Regions from separate parts of the Streptomyces sp. NPDC058295 genome, predicted to be linked through region 2. Evidence: predicted binding sites of a transcription regulator. Region 2 holds the regulator's gene; each other region holds the start of a gene.
What was found. Region 2 encodes HrcA, which represses chaperone genes, less so after heat shock. Its sites were predicted from a motif close to TTNGCACTCNGNNNNNCNGAGTGCNAA; they were not measured.
Positions count from the first base shown of each region.

Region 1: a site for HrcA is predicted at 1,784-1,810, ahead of groL (chaperonin GroEL). Genes of this name have one in related genera too.
Region 3: a site for HrcA is predicted at 1,565-1,591, ahead of groES (co-chaperone GroES). Genes of this name have one in related genera too.

Region 1 covers NZ_JBHVYO010000006.1:237,998-242,693, forward strand. Annotated here, with positions in the region: gene groL (chaperonin GroEL) at 1-1,622, opposite strand, end outside; gene ACFVYS_RS09235 (cold-shock protein) at 1,968-2,174, opposite strand; gene ACFVYS_RS09240 (MoaD/ThiS family protein) at 2,628-2,903, opposite strand; gene thrC (threonine synthase) at 3,022-4,320, opposite strand; SAM riboswitch class I at 4,339-4,504, opposite strand; gene ACFVYS_RS09250 (glucosyl-3-phosphoglycerate synthase) at 4,675-4,696, shown strand, end outside.
Region 2 covers NZ_JBHVYO010000012.1:89,210-93,905, forward strand. Annotated here, with positions in the region: gene hemW (radical SAM family heme chaperone HemW) at 1-481, shown strand, start outside; gene ACFVYS_RS15260 (DUF3097 domain-containing protein) at 787-1,590, opposite strand; gene ACFVYS_RS15265 (MBL fold metallo-hydrolase) at 1,633-2,349, opposite strand; gene hrcA (heat-inducible transcriptional repressor HrcA) at 2,509-3,525, shown strand; gene dnaJ (molecular chaperone DnaJ) at 3,526-4,662, shown strand.
Region 3 covers NZ_JBHVYO010000024.1:138,308-143,003, reverse strand. Annotated here, with positions in the region: gene ACFVYS_RS25380 (polysaccharide deacetylase family protein) at 1-516, shown strand, start outside; gene ACFVYS_RS25375 (polysaccharide deacetylase family protein) at 513-1,337, shown strand; gene groES (co-chaperone GroES) at 1,736-2,044, shown strand; gene groL (chaperonin GroEL) at 2,156-3,781, shown strand; gene ACFVYS_RS25360 (ester cyclase) at 3,995-4,696, opposite strand, start outside.

The DNA.
Region 1 (4,696 bases), on a different contig from region 2:
CAGAAGTCCATGTCACCGCCCGGCATGCCGCCGCCGGCCGGCGCGGACGCCTTCTCCGGCTTGTCGGCGATGACGGCCTCGGTGGTGAGGAACAGCGCGGCGATGGAGGCCGCGTTCTGCAGCGCCGAGCGCGTGACCTTCGCCGGGTCGATGATGCCCTCGGCGATCATGTCGACGTACTCGCCGGTCGCGGCGTTGAGGCCGTGACCGATGGGCAGGTTGCGGACCTTCTCGACGACGACGCCACCCTCGAGACCACCGTTGACGGCGATCTGCTTCAGCGGGGCCTCGAGCGCGATGCGCACGGCGTTCGCGCCGGTCGCCTCGTCACCCTCGAGGTCCAGCTTCTCGAAGACGGAGGACGCCTGGATGAGGGCCACGCCACCACCGGCGACGATGCCCTCCTCGACGGCGGCCTTCGCGTTGCGGACGGCGTCCTCGATGCGGTGCTTGCGCTCCTTGAGCTCCACCTCGGTGGCGGCACCGGCCTTGATGACCGCGACACCGCCGGCGAGCTTCGCCAGGCGCTCCTGCAGCTTCTCGCGGTCGTAGTCCGAGTCGCTGTTCTCGATCTCGGCGCGGATCTGGTTGACCCGACCGGCGACCTGGTCCGAGGAGCCGGCACCGTCGACGATGGTGGTCTCGTCCTTGGTGATGACGACCTTGCGGGCCTTGCCGAGCAGGTCGATGGTCGTGTTCTCGAGCTTGAGACCGACCTCCTCGGAGATGACCTCGCCACCGGTGAGGATGGCGATGTCGTTCAGCATCGCCTTGCGGCGGTCGCCGAAGCCCGGGGCCTTGACCGCGACGGACTTGAAGGTGCCGCGGATCTTGTTGACGACCAGCGTCGACAGGGCCTCGCCCTCGACGTCCTCGGCGATGATCAGCAGCGGCTTGCCGCCCTGCATGACCTTCTCGAGGAGCGGGAGCAGGTCCTTGACGTTCGCGATCTTGGAGTTCGCGATCAGGATGTACGGGTCGTCGAGGACGGCCTCCATACGCTCCATGTCGGTGGCGAAGTACGCCGAGATGTAGCCCTTGTCGAAGCGCATGCCCTCGGTGAGCTCCAGCTCCAGACCGAAGGTCTGGGACTCCTCGACGGTGATGACGCCTTCCTTGCCGACCTTGTCCATCGCCTCGGCGATGAGCTCGCCGATCTGGGTGTCGGCGGCGGAGATGGAGGCCGTGGAAGCGATCTGCTCCTTGGTCTCGACATCCTTGGCCTGCTCGAGCAGGGCACCGGAGACGGCCTCGACGGCCTTCTCGATACCGCGCTTGAGGGCCATCGGGTTGGCGCCGGCGGCTACGTTGCGCAGGCCTTCCTTGACCAGGGCCTGGGCAAGGACGGTCGCGGTGGTCGTACCGTCACCGGCGACGTCGTCCGTCTTCTTGGCGACTTCCTTGACCAGCTCGGCGCCGATCTTCTCGTACGGGTCCTCGAGCTCGATCTCCTTGGCGATGGAAACACCATCGTTGGTGATCGTGGGTGCGCCCCACTTCTTCTCGAGGACGACGTTGCGGCCCTTGGGGCCGAGCGTCACCTTCACGGCGTCCGCGAGCTGGTTCATGCCGCGCTCGAGGCCGCGCCGTGCCTCCTCGTCGAACGCGATGATCTTGGCCATGTGAAGTGGTCCTCCCGGACTGGGGTGGATTGCTCCGGACCGCGCTGGCGCCCGCGACGGACGGCTCGCCGGCCTCGTGGTTCCTTGCCCCACCTGGCCTGCGGGCCTCACCGACCCGGTCCTCGTTGTCACTCTCACCTTCAGAGTGCTAACGCCAATGATTAGCACTCGACCCATGAGAGTGCAAGCGCCTCCACCGGACCCGTGCCCTTCCGGACACCCCTCACGGACGTCCCGCCGACGCCTCGCGGACGCCCCCGGACAGACCGAAGGGCTCGCCCCCCGTGGGAGTGCGAGCCCTTCGTCAGTTGTACAGAAGAACGACGCTTTCAGTCGGCGCGTGCTTCAGCCGGTCGCGAGCCGGACCATGTCCGCCTGCGGCCCCTTCTGACCCTGCGAGATCTCGAAATCGACCCGCTGACCCTCTTCCAGGGTGCGGTAGCCGTCCATCTGAATCGCGCTGTAGTGGACGAAAACATCCGCACCACCGTCGACCGCGATGAAGCCGTACCCCTTCTCCGCGTTGAACCATTTGACGGTGCCCTGAGCCATGCCTAACTCCCCTATTACTGGCCCTTGCACGGACCCACACTTCGCGGACCCGGGTCAGACCTCACCCCCCGGTTGGCTTGGGGGCGTGCGCCGGAACGCGTCGACCGCGGCCGAATGTATCTGTCCAACTGCCCTCTGCAACAGGTCACTTGGACGAGAATTCCGGACGGGCGGGATCCGTAATGTGGCGAGAATTCGCCTGAATTAAGGGCAAGTCGGGCCCTACATATGCCGCAAAAGCCACAAAAGAGGCGCACACATTGGCTGCTTCTTGTCGGGCGCGGGGCAGAAATAAAAGGCTCCGGATCCGGTGATCCGGACCGGGTTCCCCAACTGTACCGCGCTCAACCACACTGAATTGCCCCCTCCGCTTCTATCGCGGAGAGGGCAATTCGATGAACGCTCGGTAATCGCTGTTACCGACGGTTACTACCGATGGGTACTGAACTACGGTCAGCCACCCGCGACGGCCGGGATGATCGAGACGCCGGCGCCCTCCGGCGTGGCCGTCTCCAGACCCTGCTCGAAGCGGACGTCGTCGTCGTTCACGTACACGTTGACGAACCGGCGCAGCTTGCCCTGGTCGTCCAGGACCCGGGCGGCGATGCCGGTGTGGTTCTTCTCCAGGTCCGCGATGACCTCACCGAGGGTCGTGCCCTCGGCCTTCACCTCGGCGGCGCCGCCCGTGTAGGTGCGCAGGATGGTGGGGATGCGGACGGTGACGCTCATGACTTTCGACCTCCGGTCAGGCGGAGCGCCCCAGAGGGGCGCGGGGCTGTCTGGATCGTGCGGCTGCCGGCGCGTGGGCGCGACCGGCCCCACGGCCCGCAGACGAACAACAAATCTCTCAGCCGAGACCCGCGTCCCGGAACGACTCCAGGGTCGGGCGAATGGTCGCGGTCAGGCCGGCGTCGGCCACCGCGTCCAGCGTCTTCAGACCGTCGCCCGTGTTCAGCACGACGGTGGTGAGCGTCGGGTCGAGCAGACCGCTCTCGATCAGCTTGCGCGTCACGCCCACCGTCACACCACCGGCGGTCTCCGCGAAGATGCCCTCGGTCCGCGCCAGCAGCTTGATCGCGTCGACGATCTGCTCGTCGTTCACGTCCTCCACCGCGCCGCCGGTGCGCCGCGCGATGTCGAGGACGTACGGACCGTCCGCCGGGTTGCCGATGGCCAGCGACTTGGCGATGGTCTTCGGCTTCTGGGGGCGGACCACGTCGTGCCCGGCCTTGTAGGCCACGGACACCGGGGAGCAGCCCTCGGCCTGCGCGCCGAAGATCTTGTACGGCCTGTCCTCGACCAGCCCGAGGTTGATCAGCTCCTGGAGGCCCTTGTCGATCTTCGTGAGCTGGGAGCCGGAGGCGATCGGCACGACCAGCTGGTCCGGCAGCCGCCAGCCGAGCTGCTCGCAGATCTCGTACGCCAGCGTCTTGGAACCCTCGGCGTAGTACGGCCGCAGGTTGACGTTGACGAAGCCCCAGCCCTCGCCCGCCGAGTCGCCGATGAGCTCGGAGCAGAAGCGGTTGACGTCGTCGTAGTTGCCCTCGATGCCGACGAGTTCGCCGCCGTAGATCGCGGCCATGACGACCTTGCCCTGCTCCAGGTCGTGCGGGATGAACACGCAGGACCGGAAGCCCGCCCGGGCGGCGGCGGCGCCGACGGCACCGGCCAGGTTGCCCGTGGAGGAGCAGGAGAGCGTGGTGAAGCCGAACGCGCGGGCGGCCTCGATGGCCTGGGCGACGACCCGGTCCTTGAAGGAGTGCGTCGGGTTGCCGGAGTCGTCCTTGACGAAGAGCTTGCCGGCGTCGACGCCCAGTTCACGGGCGAGGTTGTCGGCCTGGACGAGCTTGGTCCAACCGGGGTTGATGTTCGGCTTGTCGGCCACGTCCGCGGGGACGGGCAGCAGCGGCGCGTAGCGCCAGATGTTCGCGGGCCCCGCCTCGATGCGCTTGCGGAGCTCCTCCGTGTCGTAGGAGGAGAAGTCGTAGGCGATCTCGAGCGGGCCGAAACACTCCTCGCAGGCGAAGAGCGGGCCGAGGGGCACGCGGTGGCCGCACTCGCGGCAGCTCAACGCGGCGGCCGGACCGAGATCGACAGCAGAGGACGTCGTAGAGTCGGTGGTGCTTGCAACAGTCTGCGCAGCCATGTGAGGCGAGGCCCTTTCTCCTCATCTTCCTCACGACGCATCTCGCCGTGAGACGGATTTGGCACCTTCCCGAGCCGGGAGCCTCGCGAAGCGATCACCACGTGGATCAGTGATCGTTACGAGACCGGCTGGAGGGTTGCCGGGGCTTCATCGGGCCGTATCCCTCTGCCCCTCTGGATGAGCGGTATGAAGTTGTGAACGGGGGGCGACCTCGGACATGCGATGGTCATCCGCGTTGTTCAAGACTGTAACCGAAGGCCAGGACAGTTGAGATAGTCGTCCGAACCGCGAGATGGATCACACGGTCACCTTCCGTGCACCCGGTGTGATCACGACAGTGAGGAGCCGCAGACTGTGCTTCGAGAAACTGAGCGCT
Region 2 (4,696 bases):
CGTCCACGCCGACCGGTACCTGATCGCCGAGGAGACGCTCGCCGCGGCGGGCTACGAGTGGTACGAGGTGTCCAACTGGGCCACCTCCGAGGCGGCCCGCTGCCTGCACAACGAGCTGTACTGGCGCGGCGCCGACTGGTGGGGCGCGGGCCCGGGAGCGCACTCGCACGTGGGCGGCGTCCGCTGGTGGAACGTGAAGCACCCGGGCGCGTACGCGGCGGCGCTGGCGGCCGGACGGTCGCCGGGGGCCGGGCGGGAGCTGCTGCCGGCCGAGGACCGCCGGGTGGAGCGGATCCTGCTGGAGCTGCGGCTGCGGGAGGGCGTACCGCTGGACCTGCTGCGGCCGGAGGGGCTCGCGGCGTCACGACGGGCCCTGGCGGACGGACTGCTCGACAGCGGCCCCTACGACGAGGGGCGTGCCGTGCTCACCCTGCGCGGACGGCTACTGGCCGACGCGGTGGTGCGGGACCTGGTGGACTGACCCCGAAGGCCCGAAGGCCCGAGTTTGGAGGCCCGAGACCGAAGCCCCGAGCCTTAGCCCGGAGGCCGGAGAGTCGAGCCCGGAGGCCCGGAGGCCCGGAGGCCCGGAGGCCCGAGACCGAAGCCCCGAGGCACGAGGCCCGAGACCGAAGCCCCGAGGCTCGAGGCCCGAGCCCGGAGACCCGAGTCCCGAGCCGGCAGGCTCAAGCCCGAAGCGCAGAGCCCGAAGCGCAGAGCCCGAAGCGCAGAGCCCGAAGCGCAGAGCCCGAAGCGCAGAGCAGAGCCCGAAGCGCAGAGCCCCCCGCTTCAGGACACGGTCACGAAGTCGATCAGTTCCTCGACGCGGCCCAGCAGTTCCGGTTCGAGGTCCTTGTAGGAGCCCACCCGCTTCAGGATCGCCTGCCAGACCGCCCCGGTGTTGTCCGGCCAGCCCAGGGACCGGCACACGCCCGTCTTCCAGTCCTGGCCGTGCGGCACCCGGGGCCAGGCCTCGATGCCGACGGCCGACGGCTTCACGGCTTCCCAGATGTCGATGTACGGGTGGCCGACGACCAGGGCGTGCTCGCTCGTGACCGCCTGCGCGATGCGCCACTCCTTCGTGCCGGGGACGAGGTGGTCCACCAGGACGCCCAGCTTCGCGTCGGGTCCCGGCGCGAACTCGGCGACGATCGCCGGCAGGTCGTCCACGCCCTCCAGGTACTCCACGACCACGCCCTCGACGCGCAGATCGTCGCCCCACACCTTCTCGACCAGCTCGGCGTCGTGGCGGCCCTCGACGTAGATGCGGCCGGCGCGCGCCACACGCGCCCGTGCCCCGGGGACGGCGACCGAACCGGAGGCGGTACGGGTGGGACGTACGGGACCGCCGGACGCAGGCCGTACGAGGGTCACGACCCTGCCCTCCAGCAGGAAGCCGCGCGGCTCCAGCGGGAACACCCGGTGCTTGCCGAAGCGGTCCTCCAGGGTCACCGTGCCCGCCTCGCAGCGGATCACCGCCCCGCAGAACCCGGTGCCGGGCTCCTCCACCACCAGGCCGGCCTCCGCCGGGACCTCGGGGACCGGTTTCGGCCGCTTCCAGGGAGGGGTCAGGTCGGCGGAGTACTGGCGCATTCGGATGACGATAGGAGAAGCGCCGGGCCCAGGGACACACGATCAGCGCGACACGCCGAAACGGGCCGCCAGCGCGTCGCGTTGCGCCCGTACGAACGCCGCGTCCACCACCGCCCCGTGACCGGGCACGTACAGCGCGTCCTCGCCGCCGAGCTCGAGCAGGCGGTCGAGGGCGGCGGGCCAGTGGGACGGTACGGCGTCGGGGCCGGCCTGGGGCTCGCCCGACTCCTCGACCAGGTCGCCGCAGAACACCGTCTCGGGGCTGCCGGGGATCAGGACCGCCAGGTCATGGGCGGTGTGACCGGGGCCGATGTTCGCCAGCAGGACCTGCCGGCCACCGCCCAGGTCGAGGGTCCACTCGCCGGAGACGAGGTGCCGGGGCCGGACGAGGGTGTCCGCGGCCTCCGCCGCCGCCGTCTCGTCGAGGCCGTTGCGCACCGCGTCCGCCCGCAGCTCCTCCGCCGGCACGGTGTCCACCCCCACCGCCCCGAAGACCTCCGCGCCCGCGAACGCCGCAGCCCCGAACACATGGTCGAAGTGGGGGTGGGTGAGGGCGAGATGGGTCACACGGGAGCCGGTGAGTTCCTCGGCCCGCGTCCGCAGCCGCGCCCCCTCGGCCAGGCTCGACCCCGCGTCGATCATCAGTACCGTGCCCGCCCCGACGACCAGCCCCGCCGTGCAGTCCCAGCCCGGCAGCCGTACCCGTCCCACCCCGGCCGCGACCCGCTCCCACCCCAGCTCTTCCCAAGTCACCGTCATACCGCGACGCTAGCCCTACGACGCTGCGCCGGGGGCCGACCTTGCCCTGGGTGTACCCCACAGCCGTACACTGGGCCGGGGAACGCTGGCACTCGGATGTGAAGAGTGCCAGACGGGGCTCCCAGGGGACTGGGGACGACTGCTGGAGGTGTGTGCGCGATGCTGAGTGAACGCAGGCTCCAGGTCCTGCGCGCCATCGTCCAGGACTACGTCGGCACCGAGGAACCCGTGGGTTCGAAGGCGCTCACCGAGCGGCACAGCCTCGGCGTGTCCCCGGCGACGGTCCGCAACGACATGGCCGCCCTGGAGGACGAGGGGTACATCGCCCAGCCGCACACCAGTGCCGGGCGGATCCCCACGGACAAGGGCTACCGGCTGTTCGTCGACAAGCTGGCCGGCGTCAAGCCGATGACCGGTCCCGAGCGGCGGGCCATCCAGAACTTCCTCGACGGCGCCGTCGACCTCGACGACGTGGTGGCCCGGACCGTACGGCTGCTCGCGCAGCTCACCCGGCAGGTCGCCGTGGTGCAGTACCCGTCGCTGACCCGCTCGACCGTGCGGCACGTGGAGCTTCTCTCGCTCGCGCCCGCACGCCTGATGCTCGTGCTGATCACGGACACCGGGCGGGTCGAGCAGCGGATGGTGGACTGCCCGGCGCCCTTCGGGGAGGCCTCGCTGGCGGATCTACGCGCGCGGCTCAACAGCCGGGTCGCGGGCCGGCGGTTCGCGGACGTGCCGCATCTGGTGGAGGATCTGCCGGACGCGTTCGAGACCGAGGACCGCGGTACGGTCACGACGGTGCTCTCCACCCTGCTGGAGACGCTCGTCGAAGAGAACGAGGAGCGGCTGATGATCGGCGGAACCGCCAATCTCACCCGCTTCGGACATGACTTTCCCCTCACCATCCGTCCCGTCCTGGAGGCACTGGAGGAGCAGGTCGTGCTCCTCAAGCTCCTTGGCGAGGCGGGGGATTCGGGCATGACCGTACGCATCGGTCACGAGAACGCCTATGAGGGACTCAACTCCACTTCGGTGGTGTCGGTCGGCTACGGTTCGGGCGGCGAGGCAGTCGCCAAGCTGGGCGTGGTCGGACCGACCCGCATGGATTACCCGGGAACGATGGGAGCGGTACGAGCGGTGGCACGGTACGTCGGACAGATCCTGGCGGAGTCGTAGGTGGCCACGGACTACTACGCCGTTCTCGGCGTGCGCCGCGATGCGTCGCAGGAAGAGATCAAGAAGGCCTTCCGGCGGCTCGCGCGCGAGCTGCACCCGGACGTCAATCCGGACCCGAAGACCCAGGAGCGGTTCAAGGAGATCAACGCCGCCTACGAGGTGTTGTCGGATCCGCAGAAGAAGCAGGTCTACGACCTCGGCGGCGACCCGCTGTCGCAGTCGGGCGGCGGTGGCGCGGGCGGCTTCGGCGCCGGCGGCTTCGGGAACTTCTCGGACATCATGGACGCGTTCTTCGGAACGGCGTCGCAGCGCGGTCCGCGCTCGCGCACCCGCCGTGGCCAGGACGCGATGATCCGGCTGGAGATCGACCTCGAGGAGGCGGCCTTCGGCACGACCAAGGACCTCCAGGTCGACACGGCGATCGTCTGCACGACGTGCAGTGGCGAGGGCGCGGCCCCCGGCACCAGCGCCCAGACGTGTGACATGTGCCGCGGCCGCGGCGAGGTGTCGCAGGTGACGCGGTCCTTCCTCGGGCAGGTCATGACCTCGCGGCCGTGTCCGCAGTGCCAGGGCTTCGGCACCGTCGTGCCGACCCCGTGCCCGGAGTGCGCGGGCGACGGACGGGTGCGCTCGCGGCGCACGCTGACCGTGAAGATCCCGGCCGGTGTCGACAACGGCACCCGGATCCAGCTCGCGGGCGAGGGTGAGGTCGGCCCCGGCGGCGGCCCCGCCGGCGACCTGTACGTCGAGATCCACGAGTTGCCGCACGCGCAGTTCCAGCGGCGCGGCGACGACCTGCACTGCACGGTGACCCTGCCGATGACGGCGGCGGCGCTCGGCACCAAGGTGCCGCTGGAGACGCTGGACGGGCTGGAGGAGGTCGACATCCGGCCCGGTACCCAGTCCGGCCAGTCGATCCCGTTGCACGGCCGGGGTGTTACGCACCTGCGGGGCGGGGGGCGCGGTGACCTCATCGTGCATGTCGAGGTGCAGACGCCGAGCAAGCTCGACCCCGAGCAGGAGCGGGTGCTGCGGGAGCTGGCCAAGCTGCGTGGCGAGGAGCGGCCTACCGGGCAGTTCCAGCCCGGGCAGCAGGGGTTGTTCTCCCGGCTGAAGGACGCGTTCAACGGGCGGTGACGGTCGGTGTGCGGGGGCTTTCTCGCCCCCGCCG
Region 3 (4,696 bases), on a different contig from region 2:
AAGGACCCGGCGTTCCTGCGCATGATGAGCGAGCTGAAGATCCCGTACACCGCCTTCCTCAGCGACTACCTGGTCAAGGACGACTACGGCTACTTCGAGAAGATGCAGGACCGGGGCGTGGGACTGAACAACCACACCCTGCACCACCCCTACCTGCCCGCCTTGTCCTACGCCCGCCAGAAGCGCGAGATCTGCGGCATGCAGAACGTGATCGAGAAGCGCTACGGCAAGCGCCCCACCCTCTTCCGGCCGCCTTTCGGCAACTACGACCAGGACACCCTGCGCGCCGCGAAGACCTGCGGCGTGCGCTACGCCCCGCTCTGGGCCGAGGAGGTCTTCGTCGACCACTGGGAGTACCGCGAGTGGGACCAGGACCTCCACCCCGGCGACATCGTCCTGAGCCACTTCCGCGGCCGCGGCGACTGGAAGGGCACAATGCCCGACATGGTCCGCCGGTTCCTGAACAAGGTCACGGCGAAGGGGTACGCGGTGGCACGGCTGGAGGACTACCTGTGAGGACGCGGGGTCTGCCGGCCGTACTGCTGATCCTGACGACCCTCACCACACTGGCGACCCTGGCGGGCTGCGCCCAGTCCGTCGACCCGATCGAACGGCTCGGCAAGAAGGCCGCCACCCGGGTCCGCCCGCACGGGCCGGCCGGGCAGGACGCGTACCGCCACTGGGGTCTGACGGCCCCGCTGGCCCCCGCGCCGCACCACCCCGCCCGCTCCCTGGCGGGCAGCCCGGGAGCGGCCTTCCCGCCGGTCGTCGACCACGTCCCGACCACCGACAAGGTCGTCTTCCTCACCTACGACGACGGCGCCGAGCGCGACCCCCGGTTCGTCGACATGGTCCGCGAGCTGCGTCTGCCGGTGAGCATGTTCCTGACGGACAGCGTGGTGGGCCCGGGCTACGCCCACTTCGCGCGCCTGCGGTCCGTCGGCGCGAACATCCAGAACCACACCCTGGACCACCCGGCCCTGCGCGGCCTGCCCTACGCCGGCCAGCGCGCCGAGATCTGCGGCCAGCAGGACAAGCTCCGCGCCCGCTTCGGCCTGCGCCCCCGCCTCTTCCGTCCGCCCTACGGCACCTACGACACCACCACCCGACGCGCCGCCGCCGACTGCGGCATCGCGGCCATCGTCCTGTGGCGCGCCTCGATGGGCCCCACCGATCTCACCTACCCGCACGGCCCCCACCGCCTCCACCCCGGCGACATCATCGCCGTCGCCCCGGACGAGTCGACGGGCCCGGGCCTACGGGAACGGACGACGCGCCTGCTGCGCCGGGTACAGGAGCAGGGCCTGACGGTGGGCCGCTTGGAGGACTACGTCTGAGGGTCCGCCTCACGGACTGCCCCGGGACCTCCCAGCACCGGCTGGATGCCTGACTCCCGGTGCAGGCCGGGGGTCTGTCTTCCAGCCCGTCCGGCGTTTGAGGACGAGGCCCGTTCAGGGCCGAAGCGGGGGTCTGGGGGCGGCAGCCCCCAGTACGGCGGCCCGCACCGACACCGGGCGACCAAGACCCTCACGCCCGCTGAAATCCGGCCGACGCGCCGCAGGCATTGGCACTCCGCTTGACCGAGTGCTAATCGCGGTCATAGTCTCAGTTCTGGCACTCCCCCCTGGAGAGTGCCAAACGCGACGGGCAGGTCCGGCACCCGCGACGACGGATCCACCTGGTCGCCACCTCAGACAGTTAGCCCCGTGAGATCTCCGAAGGGGGAGGTCGGATCGTGACGACCACCAGCTCCAAGGTTGCCATCAAGCCGCTCGAGGACCGCATTGTGGTCCAGCCGCTCGACGCCGAGCAGACCACGGCCTCTGGCCTGGTCATCCCGGACACCGCGAAGGAGAAGCCCCAGGAGGGCGCTGTCCTCGCGGTGGGCCCGGGTCGCTTCGAGAACGGCGAGCGCCTGCCGCTCGACGTCAAGGTCGGCGACGTAGTCCTGTACAGCAAGTACGGCGGCACCGAGGTGAAGTACAACGGCGAGGAGTACCTCGTCCTCTCGGCTCGCGACGTGCTCGCGATCATCGAGAAGTAATTCACCCAGTTTTGCAGTGAACTGCGCTCCTGGCCCCGCGACTTTGTGAAGCCGGGTGCTGGGGGCGCAGTTCGTTTCTCCCACGTTTTCCGAGAGGGCTGAACCGCTCCCATGGCGAAGATCCTGAAGTTCGACGAGGACGCCCGTCGCGCCCTCGAGCGCGGCGTCAACAAGCTTGCCGACACGGTCAAGGTGACGATCGGCCCCAAGGGCCGCAACGTCGTCATCGACAAGAAGTTCGGCGCCCCCACCATCACCAACGACGGTGTCACGATCGCCCGCGAGGTCGAGCTCGACGACCCGTACGAGAACCTCGGTGCCCAGCTGGTGAAGGAGGTGGCGACCAAGACCAACGACATCGCGGGTGACGGTACGACCACCGCCACCGTGCTCGCCCAGGCGCTCGTACGCGAGGGTCTGAAGAACGTTGCCGCGGGTGCCTCCCCGGCCGCCCTGAAGAAGGGCATCGACGCCGCCGTCAAGGCCATCTCCGACGAACTGCTGGCCACCGCCCGCCCGATCGAAGAGAAGTCCGACATCGCCGCCGTCGCCGCGCTGTCGGCCCAGGACCAGCAGGTCGGCGAGCTCATCGCCGAGGCGATGGACAAGGTCGGCAAGGACGGTGTCATCACCGTCGAGGAGTCCAACACCTTCGGTCTGGAGCTGGACTTCACCGAGGGCATGGCCTTCGACAAGGGCTACCTGTCGCCGTACTTCGTGACGGACCAGGAGCGCATGGAGGCCGTCCTCGAGGACCCCTACATCCTCATCAACCAGGGCAAGATCTCCTCGATCGCCGACCTGCTGCCGCTGCTGGAGAAGGTCATCCAGACCAACTCCTCGCGCCCGCTGCTGATCATCGCCGAGGACCTGGAGGGCGAGGCGCTCTCCACCCTCGTCGTCAACAAGATCCGCGGCACCTTCAACGCGGTCGCCGTGAAGGCCCCCGGCTTCGGTGACCGTCGCAAGGCGATGCTGCAGGACCTCGCGGTCCTCACCGGCGCCACCGTCATCTCCGAAGAGGTCGGCCTCAAGCTCGACCAGGTCGGCATCGACGTGCTCGGCTCCGCCCGCCGCGTCACCGTCACCAAGGACGACACCACGGTCGTCGACGGTGCCGGCGACTCCGCCGAGGTCCAGGGCCGGGTCGGCCAGATCAAGGCCGAGATCGAGAACACCGACTCCGACTGGGACCGCGAGAAGCTCCAGGAGCGCCTCGCGAAGCTGGCCGGCGGCGTGTGCGTGATCAAGGTCGGCGCCGCCACCGAGGTGGAGCTGAAGGAGAAGAAGCACCGTCTCGAGGACGCCATCTCCGCGACCCGCGCCGCGGTCGAGGAGGGCATCGTCTCCGGCGGTGGCTCCGCGCTCGTCCACGCCGCCAAGGTGCTCGAGGGCGGCCTCGGCAAGACCGGCGACGAGGCGACCGGTGTCGCCGTCGTCCGCCGCGCCGTCGTCGAGCCGCTGCGCTGGATCGCCGAGAACGCGGGCCTCGAGGGCTACGTCATCACCTCCAAGGTCGCCGAGCTCGACAAGGGCCAGGGCTTCAACGCCGCGACCGGCGAGTACGGCGACCTGGTCAAGGCCGGCGTCATCGACCCGGTCAAGGTCACCCGCTCCGCCCTGGAGAACGCCGCGTCCATCGCCTCCCTCCTCCTGACGACCGAGACCCTGGTCGTCGAGAAGAAGGAAGAGGAAGAGCCGGCCGCCGCGGGCCACTCGCACGGTCACTCCCACTGACGCAGCGCGTCGGCACACCGACCCGGGTCGACGGACACCGACCCAGGTCGCCGGCACGGCAGAGGCCCGGCACCCCGCGGACAAGGGGTGCCGGGCCTCCGCACGCAGGGACCCCGTGAGGCGCGGAGTGCTCGAAGAAGACCCCGTTCCGTTGCGGAACGGGGTCTTCTCCCTTCGCGGGCGTTCTCGCGGGCGTTCTTCACGGAGCCGGAGTCAGCGCTCCAACGCGTCCAGCGCCCCCAGCTGCTCCATCAGCCCCAGCCGGTCGTACTGCCACCAGGCCTCGACGATCTTCCCGTCCTCCCGGCACCGGAAGACGGTCGTGCCGGTCATGCCGACCTGCTTCCCGGTGGCCGGGATCCCCATGAAGTCACCCTTGTGGGTGCCGCTCCAGGTCCACCGGTTGCACACGCGGTCCCCCTGCTCGATCTGGTCCTCGAGGGAGAAGGCGAAGTCGAACCCGCCCCGCCACATCTCGACCTCCCGGCGCATCGCGTCCATCCCCATGGTGTCCTGCTCGTTGGCGGGATCGTGGTCGTGATACTCCTCGGCCAGCAGACCGTCGAGCGGCGGCAGTTCACCGCGCGTGCCGATCGCCTCGAAGAACCGCCGCGCCGTTCCGGCGTACAACTGCTCGTCCCGTACGACATCGAGATCCGTGAAGGTCGGCATCTCGTCGCACAGGGCCACCAGCTCCCGGAAGACCTTGTCGGTCTCGGGCAGGTTCGAGTTCCGCATCGCCTCCTCGTACGAAGGGAACTCCACGATCTCGATGAAGTGCGAGGCGTCCGAGCGGTCCTTGCCGACCACCGCGTGGGACGCGGTCCGCTTGCCCCTGGTCTGTTCGACCCAGGTGTCCATCAGCCGGTCCATCTCGTCGAACCGGCTGGTCTTGCAGTCGATGAGCTGTACGAA